Regions from separate parts of the Mesorhizobium sp. WSM3879 genome, predicted to be linked through region 1. Evidence: riboswitches for the same ligand, from Rfam matches in the RefSeq annotation. Region 1 holds a riboswitch; each other region holds the start of a gene.
What was found. A riboswitch is a leader RNA that binds a small molecule or an ion and turns the genes downstream of it on or off. The one in region 1 is predicted to bind thiamine pyrophosphate.
Positions count from the first base shown of each region.

Region 2: another riboswitch for thiamine pyrophosphate. It lies ahead of CK218_RS31325 (phosphomethylpyrimidine synthase ThiC); the one in region 1 lies ahead of thiC (phosphomethylpyrimidine synthase ThiC).
Region 3: another riboswitch for thiamine pyrophosphate. It lies ahead of thiB (thiamine ABC transporter substrate binding subunit); the one in region 1 lies ahead of thiC (phosphomethylpyrimidine synthase ThiC).

Region 1 is NZ_NSFZ01000004.1:121,680-126,473, reverse strand. It holds gene thiS (sulfur carrier protein ThiS) at 1-123, opposite strand, end outside; gene thiO (glycine oxidase ThiO) at 120-1,088, opposite strand; gene thiC (phosphomethylpyrimidine synthase ThiC) at 1,085-2,905, opposite strand; TPP riboswitch at 3,018-3,129, opposite strand; gene CK218_RS10465 (beta-galactosidase) at 3,411-4,794, opposite strand, start outside.
Region 2 is NZ_NSFZ01000020.1:63,387-68,180, reverse strand. It holds gene CK218_RS28785 (ATP-binding protein) at 1-704, opposite strand, end outside; gene CK218_RS28780 (carbonic anhydrase) at 862-1,614, opposite strand; partial or broken gene CK218_RS31325 (phosphomethylpyrimidine synthase ThiC) at 2,178-2,977, opposite strand; TPP riboswitch at 3,057-3,167, opposite strand; gene CK218_RS28770 (FAD-binding oxidoreductase) at 3,306-3,773, opposite strand; partial or broken gene CK218_RS28765 (porin) at 3,830-4,794, opposite strand, start outside.
Region 3 is NZ_NSFZ01000007.1:44,383-49,176, forward strand. It holds gene CK218_RS17085 (ABC-F family ATP-binding cassette domain-containing protein) at 1-1,705, opposite strand, end outside; gene CK218_RS17090 (thiamine diphosphokinase) at 1,707-2,351, opposite strand; TPP riboswitch at 2,493-2,606, shown strand; gene thiB (thiamine ABC transporter substrate binding subunit) at 2,649-3,659, shown strand; gene thiP (thiamine/thiamine pyrophosphate ABC transporter permease) at 3,876-4,794, shown strand, end outside.

The sequences.
Region 1 (4,794 bases):
CGGTACGACGTCACCGTTCAGCGCGGTGGCGAGCCAGCCGCCTTGGAAATCGAGTTCGCGGAGCAGCGCGGCAAGCGTTTCTGCTGCGACTTCATGAGCTTGGCCGTTAACGGTGAGCTTCAAGGGCAAACTCCTTTGCTCCAGGATCCCAGGATGAGGTCGGCTGCTCGCCGCGCCATGGCCGGCGCGAGCAGGAAGCCGTGGCGGTAGAGGCCGTTGATGCGAATATTCCCCCCGTCGCGCTCGACGCGAGGCAAGTTGTCGGTGAATGCGGGACGCACGCCAACACCGGTTTCGACCAGCTCGGCTTCGCCGAAGGCCGGATGCAACGCATAGGCAGCGCCGAGCAGTTCCATGGTCGAGCGCGCGGTGATCGGGCCTTCGGCATCGCACTCGATCATCGTCGCGCCGACCATGAACAGGTTGTCCGCGCGGGGCACGACATAGACGGAGACGCGCGGATGCAGCAGCCGCACCGGGCGGGCCAGCGAGATCTCGTGCGTTCGCAGGATCAGCATCTCGCCGCGTACGCCGCGCAGTTCCGGTCGCTTGTCACCGCTGCCGGTGCAGTCCACCTCAATATCCTGAGATGCGGGCGCCGAGCTGCGGCCGAACTCGACGCGCGCGCTCATCCCGCGCAGCTTGTCGCGCAGGGAAAGCAGCGCCTTGCGTGGGTCGAGATGCGCTTCCTCAGCGAAATACAACCCACGTCGAAACCGGCCGTCGAGGGCCGGCTCGAGTGCCGCGATTTGGCTGGCGTCCAACTGCCTGAAGCCGGACGTTCGGCGGCCGAACCGGTCGAGTTCGCCGGCATCGCGCGCAGACGCCAGCACCAGCGTGCCGCGGCGCGAGACATGGCCGGGCAAGGCCGCGTCCCACCAATCAACTGCGTCGCGTCCGAGCGTCAGCACGGTCTCTTCGGCGCTCTCGCGCTCGCACCAGGGCGCGAGCATGCCGCCGGCCTGCCAGGAGGCATTGCCGGCGATATCGAGGCGTTTCTCGACAAGGGTCACCTCGGCGCCGCGCGTTGCCAGCTCGTGCGCGAGCGTCAATCCGGCAACGCCAGCGCCGCGAACGAGCACCTTCATGGCGTGTCCGTGCGCTCGGAGGTGCTGTCGACCGGCATATAGAGATCGCCGCCGTCGCGGTACTTCGCTGCCATGGCCGCGAGCCCTTCCTTCTGCGCTTCCGCGCGGATGTCATGCGAGATCCGCATCGAGCAGAATTTGGGACCGCACATGGAGCAGAAATGCGCCACCTTGTGCGCCTCCTTCGGTAGGGTTTCGTCGTGGAAGGCGCGCGCCGTCTCCGGATCGAGCGACAGGTTGAACTGGTCCTCCCACCGGAACTCGAAGCGCGCCCTCGACAGCGCGTCGTCCCTGACCTGGGCGGCCGGATGGCCCTTGGCGAGGTCGGCGGCATGCGCGGCGATCTTGTAGGTGATGACGCCAGTCTTGACGTCGTCGCGGTCGGGCAGGCCGAGATGCTCCTTCGGCGTGACGTAGCAGAGCATCGACGTTCCGAACCAGCCGATCATCGCCGCGCCGATGCCCGATGTGATGTGGTCATAGCCCGGCGCGATGTCGGTGGTGAGCGGCCCGAGCGTGTAGAACGGCGCTTCGCCACAGACCGCGAGCTGCTTGTCCATGTTCTGCTTGATCTTGTGCATCGGCACGTGGCCGGGGCCCTCGATCATCACCTGGCAGTCCTTGGACCAGGCGATCTTGGTGAGCTCTCCGAGCGTTTCCAGCTCGGCGAACTGGGCCGCGTCATTGGCATCGGCGATCGAGCCGGGGCGAAGGCCGTCGCCGAGCGAGAACGCCACGTCAAAGGCCCGGGCGATGTCGCAGATCTCCTCGAAATGCTCGTAGAGAAAACTCTCCTTGTGGTGATGTAGGCACCACTTGGCCATGATCGAGCCGCCGCGCGACACGATGCCGGTGACGCGATCGACGGTGAGCGGGATATAGGGCAGGCGCACGCCGGCATGGATCGTGAAATAGTCCACGCCCTGCTCGGCCTGCTCGATGAGGGTGTCGCGGAACACCTCCCAGGTCAGTTCCTCGGCGACGCCGCCGACCTTCTCCAGCGCCTGGTAGATCGGCACCGTGCCGATCGGCACCGGCGAATTGCGCACGATCCATTCGCGGATGTTGTGGATGTTGCGTCCGGTCGAGAGGTCCATCACCGTGTCGGCGCCCCAGCGGATCGCCCACACCATCTTCTCGACCTCCTCGGCCATCGACGAGGTGACGGCGGAGTTGCCGATATTGGCGTTGATCTTGACCAGGAAATTGCGGCCGATGATCATCGGCTCGCTTTCCGGGTGGTTAATGTTGGACGGGATGATGGCGCGGCCGCGCGCCACCTCGTCGCGCACGAATTCCGGCGTGACGAAGTCAGGGATCGCGGCGCCGAAGCTTTGGCCATCGCGTTGAAGTTTCGAACGCAACTGCTCACGGCCGAGGTTCTCGCGGATGGCGACGAACTCCATCTCAGGCGTGATGATGCCGGCGCGCGCATAGGCGAGCTGTGTGACAGCGCGGCCGCCGGCCGCGCGCAACGGTCTGTTGCGAACCGGGAATTCCGGCGTCAGGCGATCGGCTGAGACGAAGCCGTTGTCTTCCGGCTTGATCGTGCGGCCCTCGTAGCGCCCCACGTCTCCGCGCGCCTCGATCCATGCCTCGCGCAGCCGTGGCAAGCCACGCTCGATGTCGGTTTTCACCGTGGCGTCCGTGTAGGGACCGGACGAGTCGTAGACAGTGACCGGCGGCTCGCCGGCGCTCGGGTGGACCGAGATCTCGCGCATCGGCACCCGCAGCTCCGGGTGAAGCTGACCGGGTTTGTGGACCTTCTTCGAAGCTGGGAGTTCGCCGACGGTGACGGTCGGGGTGTGGGCATTCATGAGTGAGCCTCCTTGCTCGAGTGCAACGGAGACCCAGTCCACGCGATGAGGAGGAAGTGACGCTTCGCTTAGAATGCGGGCACTGCCCGAATGCCGAAGCCGGATTGCCGACCCGCGAAGCCTCGCACCGTCCCTACGCCAGTATGAACTGGATCAGGTTCAACGGGTCACTGCGCGCGATAGCAGTATCTCAGCCCCTTGCCGGGACTCCCCTGGTGAGGCGCCTAGGTTGGACGATGCGACGCTATCCTGTCAACTCGACTTCATGACTTCTCCAGCCTGGAACAAGCGACGAGAAGCGGCGCAGCCACGCAGCTTTGATCGAGCATCTCTTACATCGACGCCCATTGAGCCACGACCTTGCGCGCGTCGAGCTGGCAGTCGGGGCCCACTTGTCATCCGCCAAGGAAACGCTTTTGCGATCCCTTGTGGCGGCGGATTGAAGAACGCATTTTTCGCCTCGAAGAGCATCTGTTCGGCGTCTATGGACGCTGGTTCGATTTGTTCAGGACCGAATTATTGCGCAGCCGTAAGGGTCGACTTGCAGCGTTCCTTCAACGGCCTTGCCCGTCAGCAGGTCGAGGCCCTTTGGGACCTTGGGTAAGATCACGGCGACTTCCGTGGTGTTCAGCACGAACATCAGCCGGCGGTCGTCGGCTTCCCTGACAGAGACCTCCACCCCGGCAGGCAGGTCGGGCAGCAAAGGCGCTATACCGGCTTTGGCCAGCACGACATCGACAAGCTTCTCCGTCAGTTGCGGCGTGAGATACGTGCCGACATAGACAACCCGACCTTGCCCGACCTTGCGGGCGGTGATTGCCGGAGAGCCGGCGGCGAAGCGGTTCGACCAGACGCCGAGCACCTCGGTGTCAGGCGCTACGTCAAGCACCTCGTACAAATGCGCAGCCTGGAATTCTTCATTGCCAAGGGTGAACAGGTATTTGCGTTCCGCGGACGAGGCCGGGAGGGGCGGCGGTGCATAGGTGCCCATCGGAGCCGGACGAAACAGCGGAAACAGGCCGCTGGCGCCTTCGGGAACGACGCGGCCGAACTCCGTCACCCTGACGCCGCTCAGGGCTGCAAGGGCCTTGCCGGGAGCCTGCTCGCGAATGATGTGGTTGTTCTCGTCCCTCGTCGCGCTCAATGCCGATAGGATCAGCGTACCGCCGTTGCGGACGAATGTTTCGACAGCCTCGTTCCATTCATTCTTCCACATCACCCAATGCGGGACGTAGAGCGCCTTGAGCCGCGAAAGATCGTCTTCGGGATGAATGAACCCGCATGCAATGCCGTTCTGATAGCAGTGGCGATGAAGCAGCGTCGCGTCTTCGAGCGGACTGGGGAGGCCGATCGGATAGGTCTTGTGAGCCTCCTGGTTGTCGAAGTCCGCGCCGGCGATGCCGAGGTCCATGCGCACTGCGGTGCCAAGAATCTGCTCCTTCGCGGCGGCGATCTCATGGAAGAAGCGGCTTGCCTCGTCATAGCGGCGGCGCGGCACGTCGTCGTGATCGATGACGCCCATCCAGTAGATCTCGGCGCCGAAATGCGCGGGACGCCAACGAAAGAACATGACACCGTCGGCGCCGCGGGCCACCGAGGTCATGGCCATGCGACGCATCTCGCCGGGCTCCGGCGTCATCGTCGAGAAGCCGGGCTGGCTGCCGAAGCCTGAGGCCTGCTCCGGAACGATGAAGTTGCCGGAATAGGCGCGGCATATGTCGAGATGGAGGGCCTGGGTCGCCGCATGCCCGCCGGTTCGGCGCATCTCGTCATAGAGCATCGGATAGATGTCGAAGCCGATGAAATCGAGGTCCTGTCCGAACTGACCGCGGAAGTCGATGTCGGCAAGCTGGCCAAGATTATGGAAGATGAACCAGTCCGGATTGGCG
Region 2 (4,794 bases), on a different contig from region 1:
AGGAATGCGATCTGATTGGCAGCTTGGTCCAACCTCCATAAGGAAGACACCGCAGCGCCGGCCTTGCCCACAACATCCGCGGCAGCCCGGGCCTGCCTGGCAAATCGCTCGAGAGGATGATCCATATGTGATGCGAGGTTGAGCCACAGCACTAGCTTGGAAAGTTCAAGCCTGCCCTCTCCAGGGAGAAAAATCGAGCGAGCAAGGTCTGCGACAGAGCTTTTCATGAGCTGATTTTGCTTGACCCAGGCTGAGATGGCCGCCTCAGTGTTTTTGATCGAGTTTTTAAGCTGCGCGAGCAGTGCGGATTCCCTGGAGCTCTCATCTGGCGAAATCTCCAAATGGTGTTGCAAGTTTTCGACGTCGCTTTGCAGCGCCTGTCCCGCAGACGCAACCGAACGGAAGTCCAATGCCATATCGGTTCGCGCGCGAGCGACGTCCCGCTGGAGCAATGCATCGTTGATCTGAATAGTACGCAGCTGGCTTAGGACCGCGTCGTTGATCTCGGGAGCCTGCCACTGGGTTCCGACCAAGAGCGCAACCGAGGCGGCTAGGCCAATTAGAATTGCCTTATCGGAACTGAGCCATGTTTTCCAAGGAAACGGCGTTTGATCCGTCGTGCCCGCCTGGCGGCGGTCCGACGAGAATTCCGGCGCCACCCGGGTTCGGTATGCGGCCGGATGCTGCTGGAACAGGAAAGCCACACCTACCTCTCTCCTTGGACGGCTTAAACACCGTTGCCGAATTTGGTCATGGTCCGCTTCCAGGACCAGAATGAGCGCCCAACGGGCGCCTTACGATCTTGGAAGCAGATGAATCTCCGCGCAGGCGGCGCTTCGCTCCCTCACGGCGGCAGGGGCCTCAGGGGAGGCCCAGGATGAAGCGCCGATTGGGCGAACGGATAGGGCGCGCGTTCCGGGGATAGAGCGAGGTAAAGCGCTTAATGTCCGCTGGGTCGACCTCAACCGGTTCCGTCGCCACCATCCAGTCGACGTTTTCGGTGCATGGCGGCGTCGTTAAAGATCCTTCATATGTCCAGTAGCCAAGCGAAGCCGGCAGAAGCCCGTTCGGGTCGACCTCGTCGACGGCTGCCTCTTCGCCTGATGTTGCGGGAAATGCTGCAGCAAGCCTGGCAAAGCTGGCATTTGTGTCGCCTGGCACTAGAAAAACGCCCAGCACACCCAGAGTGTCGCTGTCGGTGTCCTTATGGACAAAATGCGCTTCCATCGGGAAGCTCTTGCCCGCGACGTGGTGCTCGCTTGGCGCATGGAAATGGAACTGGAGCAGCTCATACACACGATCCCCTCGAGTGAGCGTGCTGCCTTGCGGCAGGTTGATCTGAATGGTGTGGCCGTTGTTCACCATCCTGCCGCCGCCGCTGTGCCAACCTATGGCGATGCGCGGAATATCCGCTTTGACCGCGCCCTTGATATCGACCGGCGATTGCTGTGTGCCCGCCGAGCAGACGAAATTTGTCTTATCCAGATCGCCCCAGTGTTCGGGCCCGGCCGGGCCGGCATATCCCCAATGGGTGCTCGCCGCCCCCGCGGCATCAGCGCAAATGGGACACGCGCCGAGTGCAACGAACCCTTTGATCAGACTACGACGATGCATATTGCTTTCGCTCCTGGACGTGAACTAAGTTTATCATTTGCGGTTGGCATGGCGGGAACTGCGCTCGCAACCACCATGATGTGGCAACATGATCGCAACTACCCCGAACAACTCGGCATACGACCAGCGCGTCACGCAGCGCTTCATGTCGGCGCACAGACGACATCCTCGTCGGGACCGCCGCTGAGCTTGTCATTGTCCTCACCGGCGGTATGCGGTTGGTAGCGGCCATTCTCACCTGGTCCGAGCTATCTGCGCCAATACGTGGTTGTTGCTTCCCCGACCCTCTGGTGGCCTGGGTATCCAGATCGCATCCTCGGCCTCGTGACGCCTTCATATTCATCATCCGTCGACCAGAGAAATCGATTGCTTCAATTACGAACATTCACGTTTTGGATGCATTCACGCGCAATCCGCGGTACTGACCGCCTCACTTCGGCGGGTGCTATCGAACCTTCGCCCGCTCAAGCAGCTCAGGGCCGCCCCGTGTCGAAGCTGTTGACGGCGAGTCTCGATTCGGCACCCGTGACCGCATCAAGCGAGCACCCTGCCATTCTCGCTTCGGAGCGCACGATCCATTCGCGGATGTTGTGGATGTTGCGCCGGGTCAAGAGGTCCATCACCGTATCGGCGCCCCAGCGGATCGCCCACACCATCTTCTCGACCTCCTCGGCCATCGACGAGCTGACGGCGGAGTTGCCGATATTGGCGTTGATCTTCGACCAGGAAATTGCGGCCGATAATCTCATCGGCTCGCTTTCCGGGTGGTAAATGTTGGACGGGATGATGGCGCGGGCGCGCGCCACCTCGTCGCGCACGAATTCCGGCGTGACGAAGTCAGGGATCGCGGCGCCAAAGCTTTCGCCATCGCGTTGAAGTGTCGAACGCAACTGCTCACGGCCGAGGTTCTCGCGGATGGCGACGAACTCCATCTCAGGCGTGATGATGCCGGCGCGCATAGGCAATCTGCGTCACGGCCTTGGCGGACTTCGCTCGCAGCGGCCGGTTGCGCATCGGAAATTCCAGCGTCAGGCTTTCGCCCGTCGCAGATCCATTGTCCTCCGGCCTGACATGGCGGCCGTCATAGGCCTCGACATCGCCGCGCGCCATGATCCATTCCTGGCATGGGCGGGCAGGGCCCATTTCGATGCAGGTTTCGACTGCCGGGTCGGTGTACGGGCCGGACGGATCGTAAACGGCCACGGACGGCTCGCCGGCCGTCGGATGGAGGGAGATCTCCCGCATCGGCACCCTGATGTGCGGGTGGATGGCACCGGGCTTGTGGATTTTCGCGAGGTGGGCAGTGGTCCCGTCGACACGGCGGGGGTGAGGGCAATCTCTTGAGGCTCCTTTGCTCATGCATTGGAGACCCAGCTCTGTGCCGGAAGGATGAAAAGACGCTTTGGTCGCCCTGCTCGAAACAGGACCTCGGGCGTAAACCCCGCGAAGCGCTTGCACCATCCTACGCTAGTATGAACTGAATCAGGTTCAACGGGTCACTGCGCCGCGACCAGCAGTATCTCAGCCCTTGCCGGGACCCCCTGGTGACTGCCTCTGTTGGACAGGCGGGCCCTATCTCGTCAAGCGCAGTGAAGAGGAATCGGCTTACTTAACCTCATCGATCATCAACGCTTCCAATCGTCACTAAAGCCCTTACGCAAAATGCATCGCGACATTCCGGATCGCCTGGCTCAAAGACTATTTGTCCGCCCGGCGGCACTGAAGCGCTCGATTGTATAGGGTTCGAGTGGTATTGGCGGGTCACGCCCAGACAGCAGATCGCCAACCAGTTTGCCCGTGGTCGGGCCTTGTGTGAGGCCCAGGTGACCGTGCCCGAACACATACAGAATGTGAGCATCGGTCGCGGAGCGGCTGATGACCGGTAAGGTATCCGGGGTCGCGGGCCGGTGGCCGCTCCACACCATGCCGCCGGGACCATCCAGGGCCGGGAGATAAGCCTTTGCAAGCTCAACCAAGCCTTTCGAGCGAGCAAAATTCGGGCTGGCTCGCAATCCTCCGAACTCGGCCGCACCGCCGATGCGTAAACCGATAGAGAGAGGTGCTGCCACGAAGTTGCTCTCTGCAAAGATCATCGTCCGGTTGAGTGCGATCTGGGGTGCAGCGATTGTGGTGTTGTAGCCGCGCTCGCTTTCGAGCAAGGGCATGGTCGCCAAGCTGGCGAGAAAGTCTAGTCGCGCAATCGACCACCGAGAGTTCATTCAATTAGAATGACCGGTTGGAAACTGAGGATGCCGCCGAGGCAATCTTTTTTGTCAGCCTTCGTCGAATTCACGTTCGAAGGGTCGACCATGCCGATGCCGTAGTGGCCGTAGTCGATTTCGACCGTCGCCGTGAAACCGGCAACGAGCGTGTAGACGACGTTTGCGGCCACACCATAGTTCTTGAACTGACCGCCCGAGATCTGAAGGTTGAACGAAGTTTTCTCGTCGAGTGCGTGAGTGGAGCCGGCCCAGAAGGCCCAGTTGCCGCTCCAAGTTTTGTAGAAGCCGCGACCGTGAGCGGCGATTGCACTGGTTGGATCATCGTTGATAACGCCAATGGAGCCATAGCCGAACATTCCGAATAGCGACAGCACATCCGTGACATTGACATCGACGCGGATCTTGCCGCCCAAAGCATCGTAGTTGCTGTCACGAGCGATTACGCTGGTGATCGCGCCCCAGCCCTGCGTTTGTTTTACGCCGAAGACGACGTGCGGGACATGGCTGTGGTTAGTACCGACTACACCCGACCCTTGTTCAAGTGAAACCAGAGCCGAAAGGCCATTGTCGGCATCGAAGTAATACTGGGCCACGTTGGTATCGAAGTCGCCGTACGGAACGAGTACGTTGATGAGGTCCGGCGTAGCCTGTAAGCGTGTCGAAGGGCGAATGGTCCTTACCAACTCGGAGGCCACCAAGCTGGAACCAGGCGGAAGTCAATTTGACGCCGCTATTGAAGCCATAGTTTTGAGGACTGTCCGGGCCTGGATAAGCGTTGCGGTTGCCGAAATTCACGCGGTTTTCAGTGTAGGTCCTCAGTGCGCCGAGTTCGGTCTCCTGGCGCGTCCAAGTTTTGAACGTGAAACGCGTGTTGTGGTGCCCTGAACCTCGCCAGTTCTCACATCGGTGGTTCTTGCCCCGTCATACGATCGGACATCGCCGAAGCCGACGTCGTAAC
Region 3 (4,794 bases), on a different contig from region 1:
CCGGATCGCGCTCATAGAAGGACGGGTCGGCGATATTGTTCTCCAGCCTTGAGATGGACGCGCTCACCGCCTCGATCTTCTTCGGCAGGGATTCCAGCGCGAACTTCTGCTTGAAGGAGAGCTTCTTGGCCGGGCTTTTCGCGCTGGTCTGTTCGGCCCTGGCCGTCGCTTCGTTCGCTTCAGCCTTCGGCCTTGCCTTGCGCTCCTCCAGCTTCGAGCCGCCGCGTTGCGCCAGCATGTCGGAATAGCCGCCGGCATATTCGATCCAGCGTCCGGCGCCGTCGGGCGCGATCACGCTGGTGACTGTGCGGTCAAGGAAATCGCGATCGTGGCTGACCAGGACGACCGTTCCGGCAAAGCCGGCGACCAGTTCCTGCAGCAGCTCCAGCGTCTCCATGTCGAGGTCGTTGGTCGGCTCGTCGAGCACCAAAAGGTTCGCCGGCCGCGCCAGCACCCGGGCCAGCAGCAGTCGCGCCCGCTCGCCGCCCGAAAGCTCGCGCACCGGCGTGCGCGCCTGCTCCGGCTTGAAAAGAAAATCCTTCATATAGGAGACGACGTGGCGCTGCTCGCCATTGACCACAAGGTTCTCGCCGCGCCCGTCGGTCAGGTAGTTCGCCAGCGTCTCCTGCGGGTCGACGGCCTCGCGCTTCTGATCGAGCGTTGCGATTTCCAGATTGACGCCAAGCCGCACGGTGCCGGCATCCGGCGCCAGCTCGCCGGTCAGCATCTTGAGAAGCGTCGTCTTGCCGACGCCGTTCGGGCCGACAAGGCCGACACGGTCGCCGCGCTGGATACGGGTCGAAAAGCCCTTGACCACGGTGAGGTCGCCAAAACTCTTCTCGATGCCTTTGGCTTCGATCACCAGCTTGCCGGATTCAGCGGCGTCGCTTGCCACCATCGTCGCCGAACCCTCGGCGCCGCGATGGCTGCGAAAACGCTGGCGCATGGCCTGCAGCTCGCCGAGCCGGCGCATGTTGCGCTTGCGCCTGGCGGTCACGCCATAGCGCAGCCAATGCTCCTCGCGCACGATCTGGCGGCCGAGCTTGTGCTGTTCGCGCTCTTCCTCTTCAAGCACCTGGTCGCGCCATTCCTCGAAATGCGCGAACCCCCTGTCCAGCCGGCGCGTCTGGCCGCGGTCGAGCCAGACGGTGGCGCGCGAGACGCGCTCGAGAAAGCGGCGGTCGTGCGAGATCAGGATCACGGCCGACGAGGTGCGGGCAAGCTCTTCTTCCAGCCATTCGATGACCGACAGGTCGAGATGGTTGGTCGGCTCGTCGAGGAGCAGGATATCGGGCTCCGGCGCCATGACGCGAGCGAGTGCTGCGCGGCGCGCCTCGCCGCCGGAAAGGTCGTTCGGCCGCTCCTCGCCGGTCAGGCCGAGATGCTCCATCAGATAAGTGGCGCGATGCGGGTCGTCGGCCGGCCCGAGGCCGGCTTCGACATAGGCGCGCACGCTGGCGAAGCCATCCATATCGGGCATTTGCGGCAGGTAGCGCACCGTTGCCGAGGGCTGGCGGAATACTTCGCCGTCCTGCGGTTCGATTAGCCCCGCGACGATCTTGAGCAGCGTCGACTTGCCCGAACCGTTGCGGCCGACAAGCGCGATCTTCTCGCCGGCGGAGGCGCTCAGTACCGCGCCGTCGAGCAGCGGCGTGCCGCCAAAAGTCAGTTTTATGCCATCCAGATTGAGAAGAGGCGGGGCCATGTCAGCTTTCGGGAAGAGGATAGGGGTGGGCGAGCAGCAGCGCCCGGCCACGCTCGAGCGCGATATGGAGCCGGCCCTTGACCTCATTTGATATGGTAAGCGAGGAGCCGAACGCCACCTCGACACCGTCCAGCGGCCATTTGGCGCCTGAGACCGTCAGGCCGGCGAGGTCGGAGAAGCCGAGCACCGAGAACAGCGTGCCGTTGGCGTAGTCGAAGCCGGCTTTGCCCGGCAGGATGGGCACGCCCTCCTGGGCGCCGCTGGTCAGCAGCACGGTTGTGCCCGCCTCGGCCAGCCGCACGCTTAGAGCCAAATGCAGAAAGGCATGATCGGCGCGCTTGCCGCCGAAGGCGCCGGCCAGCACCAGGCTGGTGGCGCCGCGCGCCAGCGCCTCGGCAATGGCGAGCTCGCCGTCGGTCATATCCTTCTCGGTCGGGAAAATCTTGCGCGGCACGGCGGCCAGATTCTCCGGCAGGCTCGCCGGCACCGAGTCGAAATCTCCGACCCAGAGCTCCGGCAGCAGGCCAAGCATATCGGCATGGCCGATACCGGCATCGGCGGCGATGATGCGGGAGCCTTCGATCTGGCGATCGAGCCGAGGCGTGCGGACGAGATCGCCGCCAAGCAGGATGGTGAATGTGCCCATGGCCGTCGCCCTTACCAGCCCGGCCAACGAAACGGAAGCGGGCGCGTCCAAACGGAATCGCACTTCGCTACCGCGGTGAACCCTGATGGATGCCCAGGAAACTTCCGCTTGCGCGCCGCATCGGCCGGGCCTATGTCTCGAAATGCTCTAACGGGGTGCCGGACGCTGATTTTGCGAACCGGCTGAGAGGCACAAAGCCAACCCGCTGAACCTGATCCGGTTTGTACCGGCGGAGGGATTAGACGTTTCGGACCATCCGACGCCTGAATTCCTTTAACGCGAACGAAGGAGGCGCCGATGCGCTCGCTATTGTCCAACCTTGTTCTTGCAGCCGGCCTTGTTTCGCTTTTGGTGGGCGTCGGGCCTGCCGAGGCGAAAGACAAGCTTACCGTCTACACCTACGAAAGCTTCACCGCCGACTGGGGTCCCGGGCCCGCGGTGAAGAAGGAATTCGAGGCCGAATGCGGCTGCGATCTCGAATTCGTCTCGGTTGCCGACGGCGTGGCACTGCTCAATCGCGTCAAGCTGGAGGGCGCCGGCACCAAGGCCGATGTCGTGCTCGGCCTCGATACCAACCTGACCGCGGATGCCAAGGCGAGCGGCCTATTCGCGCCGCATGGCGCGGTGGCCGATTTGAATGTGCCCGGCGGCTGGAAAGACGACACCTTCGTGCCTTTCGACTACGGCTATTTCGCCGTCGTCTACGACACCGAAAAGCTGAAGACCCCGCCGAAGAGCTTGAAGGAACTGGTCGAGGGCGCCGGCCCCGACAAGATCATCATCCAGGATCCGCGCACTTCGACGCCGGGCCTCGGGCTGCTGCTGTGGGTCAAGTCGGTCTATGGCGACAAGGCGCCGGAAGCCTGGGCCAAGCTGAAGCCGAAGGTGCTGACCGTGACGCCGGGCTGGAGCGAGGCCTATGGTCTGTTCACCAAGGGCGAGGCGCCGATGGTTCTCTCCTATACCACCTCGCCGGCCTACCACATGGTGGCCGAGAACACCGAGCGCTATCAGGCGGCGTCCTTCGAGGAGGGCGAATATCTGCAGATCGAGGTCGCCGGCATCACCAAAATCGGCGCGAAGAACCCGCTGGCGGAAAAATTCATAACCTTCATGACCGAGCCCAAGTTCCAGGACATCATCCCGGAGACCAACTGGATGTTCCCGGCCGGCAAGACCGACAAGCCGCTCAACCCGGCCTTCGAAAAGCTGGTGAAGCCGACCAAAACCCTGCTGTTCAGCCCGGACGAGGTGGCGGCCAACCGCAAGGCCTGGGTGGATGAATGGCTGGCGGCGATGAGCAAGTAGGACGCAGGATGGCGCTTGAGCACCCCCCTCTGTCCGGCCGGCCATCTCCCCCGCAAAGGGGGAAATTCGCGGTCATCGGTGATTTCGCTAGCCGCCGACGGTGTAGGAAGAGCGGCAAAGCTGCCAATCTCCCTCCTAGAGAGGGAGATGTCCGGCAGGACAGAGGGGGGTGCGACGGAACGTGGCGTTCGCTAGCTCGAGCCAACGTGGTGCAGCGTGCAATCCACGCCGCGCCCTGACCCTCGCATCACCGCCGGCATCATCGCCCTTGTCGCCATCACTTTGCTCATCGGCGGCGCCTTCGCCGGCCTGATCCTCGAAGGCGCGAGCGGTCCGTCCAGCGCTGCCGCGGCCTTCGACAGCTATCTGCTCCGCGTCGCCCGCTTCACGCTTTGGCAGGCGCTGCTGTCGACATTGCTTTCGGTCTTGCCGGCAGTGTTCGTCGGCCGCGCCCTGTCCAGGCACACCAACTTTCCCGGACGTCGCCTGATCCTGCAGTTGTTCACGGTGCCGCTGGCGCTGCCGGTTATCGTCGCCGCGCTCGGCGTGTTGGCGCTTTACGGCCATGCCGGTTATTTTGCCGGCATCCTCGGCACGTTCGGCGGTGGGGAATGGCCGGGCATTTACGGCCTCTCCGGCATCCTGGTCGCGCATGTCTTCTTCAACCTGCCCTTGGCCACGCGCCTGTTCCTCGAGGCGCTCGGCACCGTGCCGGCCGACCAGTGGCGGCTGGCGAGCCAGCTCGGTATGGACGCTCGGTCGGCCTTCCGGCTGATCGAATGGCCGGCGCTGCGCACGGCGCTGCCGGGGGTCGCCGGGCTGGTCTTCATGCTGTGCATCACCTCCTTCACCATCGTGCTGACGCTGGGCGGCGGGCCGGCGGCGACGACGCTGGAGGTCGCGATCTACCAGGCGCTGCGCTTCGATTTCGATCCCGCGCGGGCCGTGACACTAACGTTTCTGCAGATCGTGCTGACCTTCGTCGTGGTCGCCATGCTGACGCGACTCGGCGCCAACACGGCCGGCGATACGAATCTGCCGGTAGCGCCACGCCGCTACCTTGCGGCCAGCACCACCGAGGCCGTGTTGAATGCCGGCCTGATCGTGCTTGCGCTGCTGTTCGTCGCCGGACCGA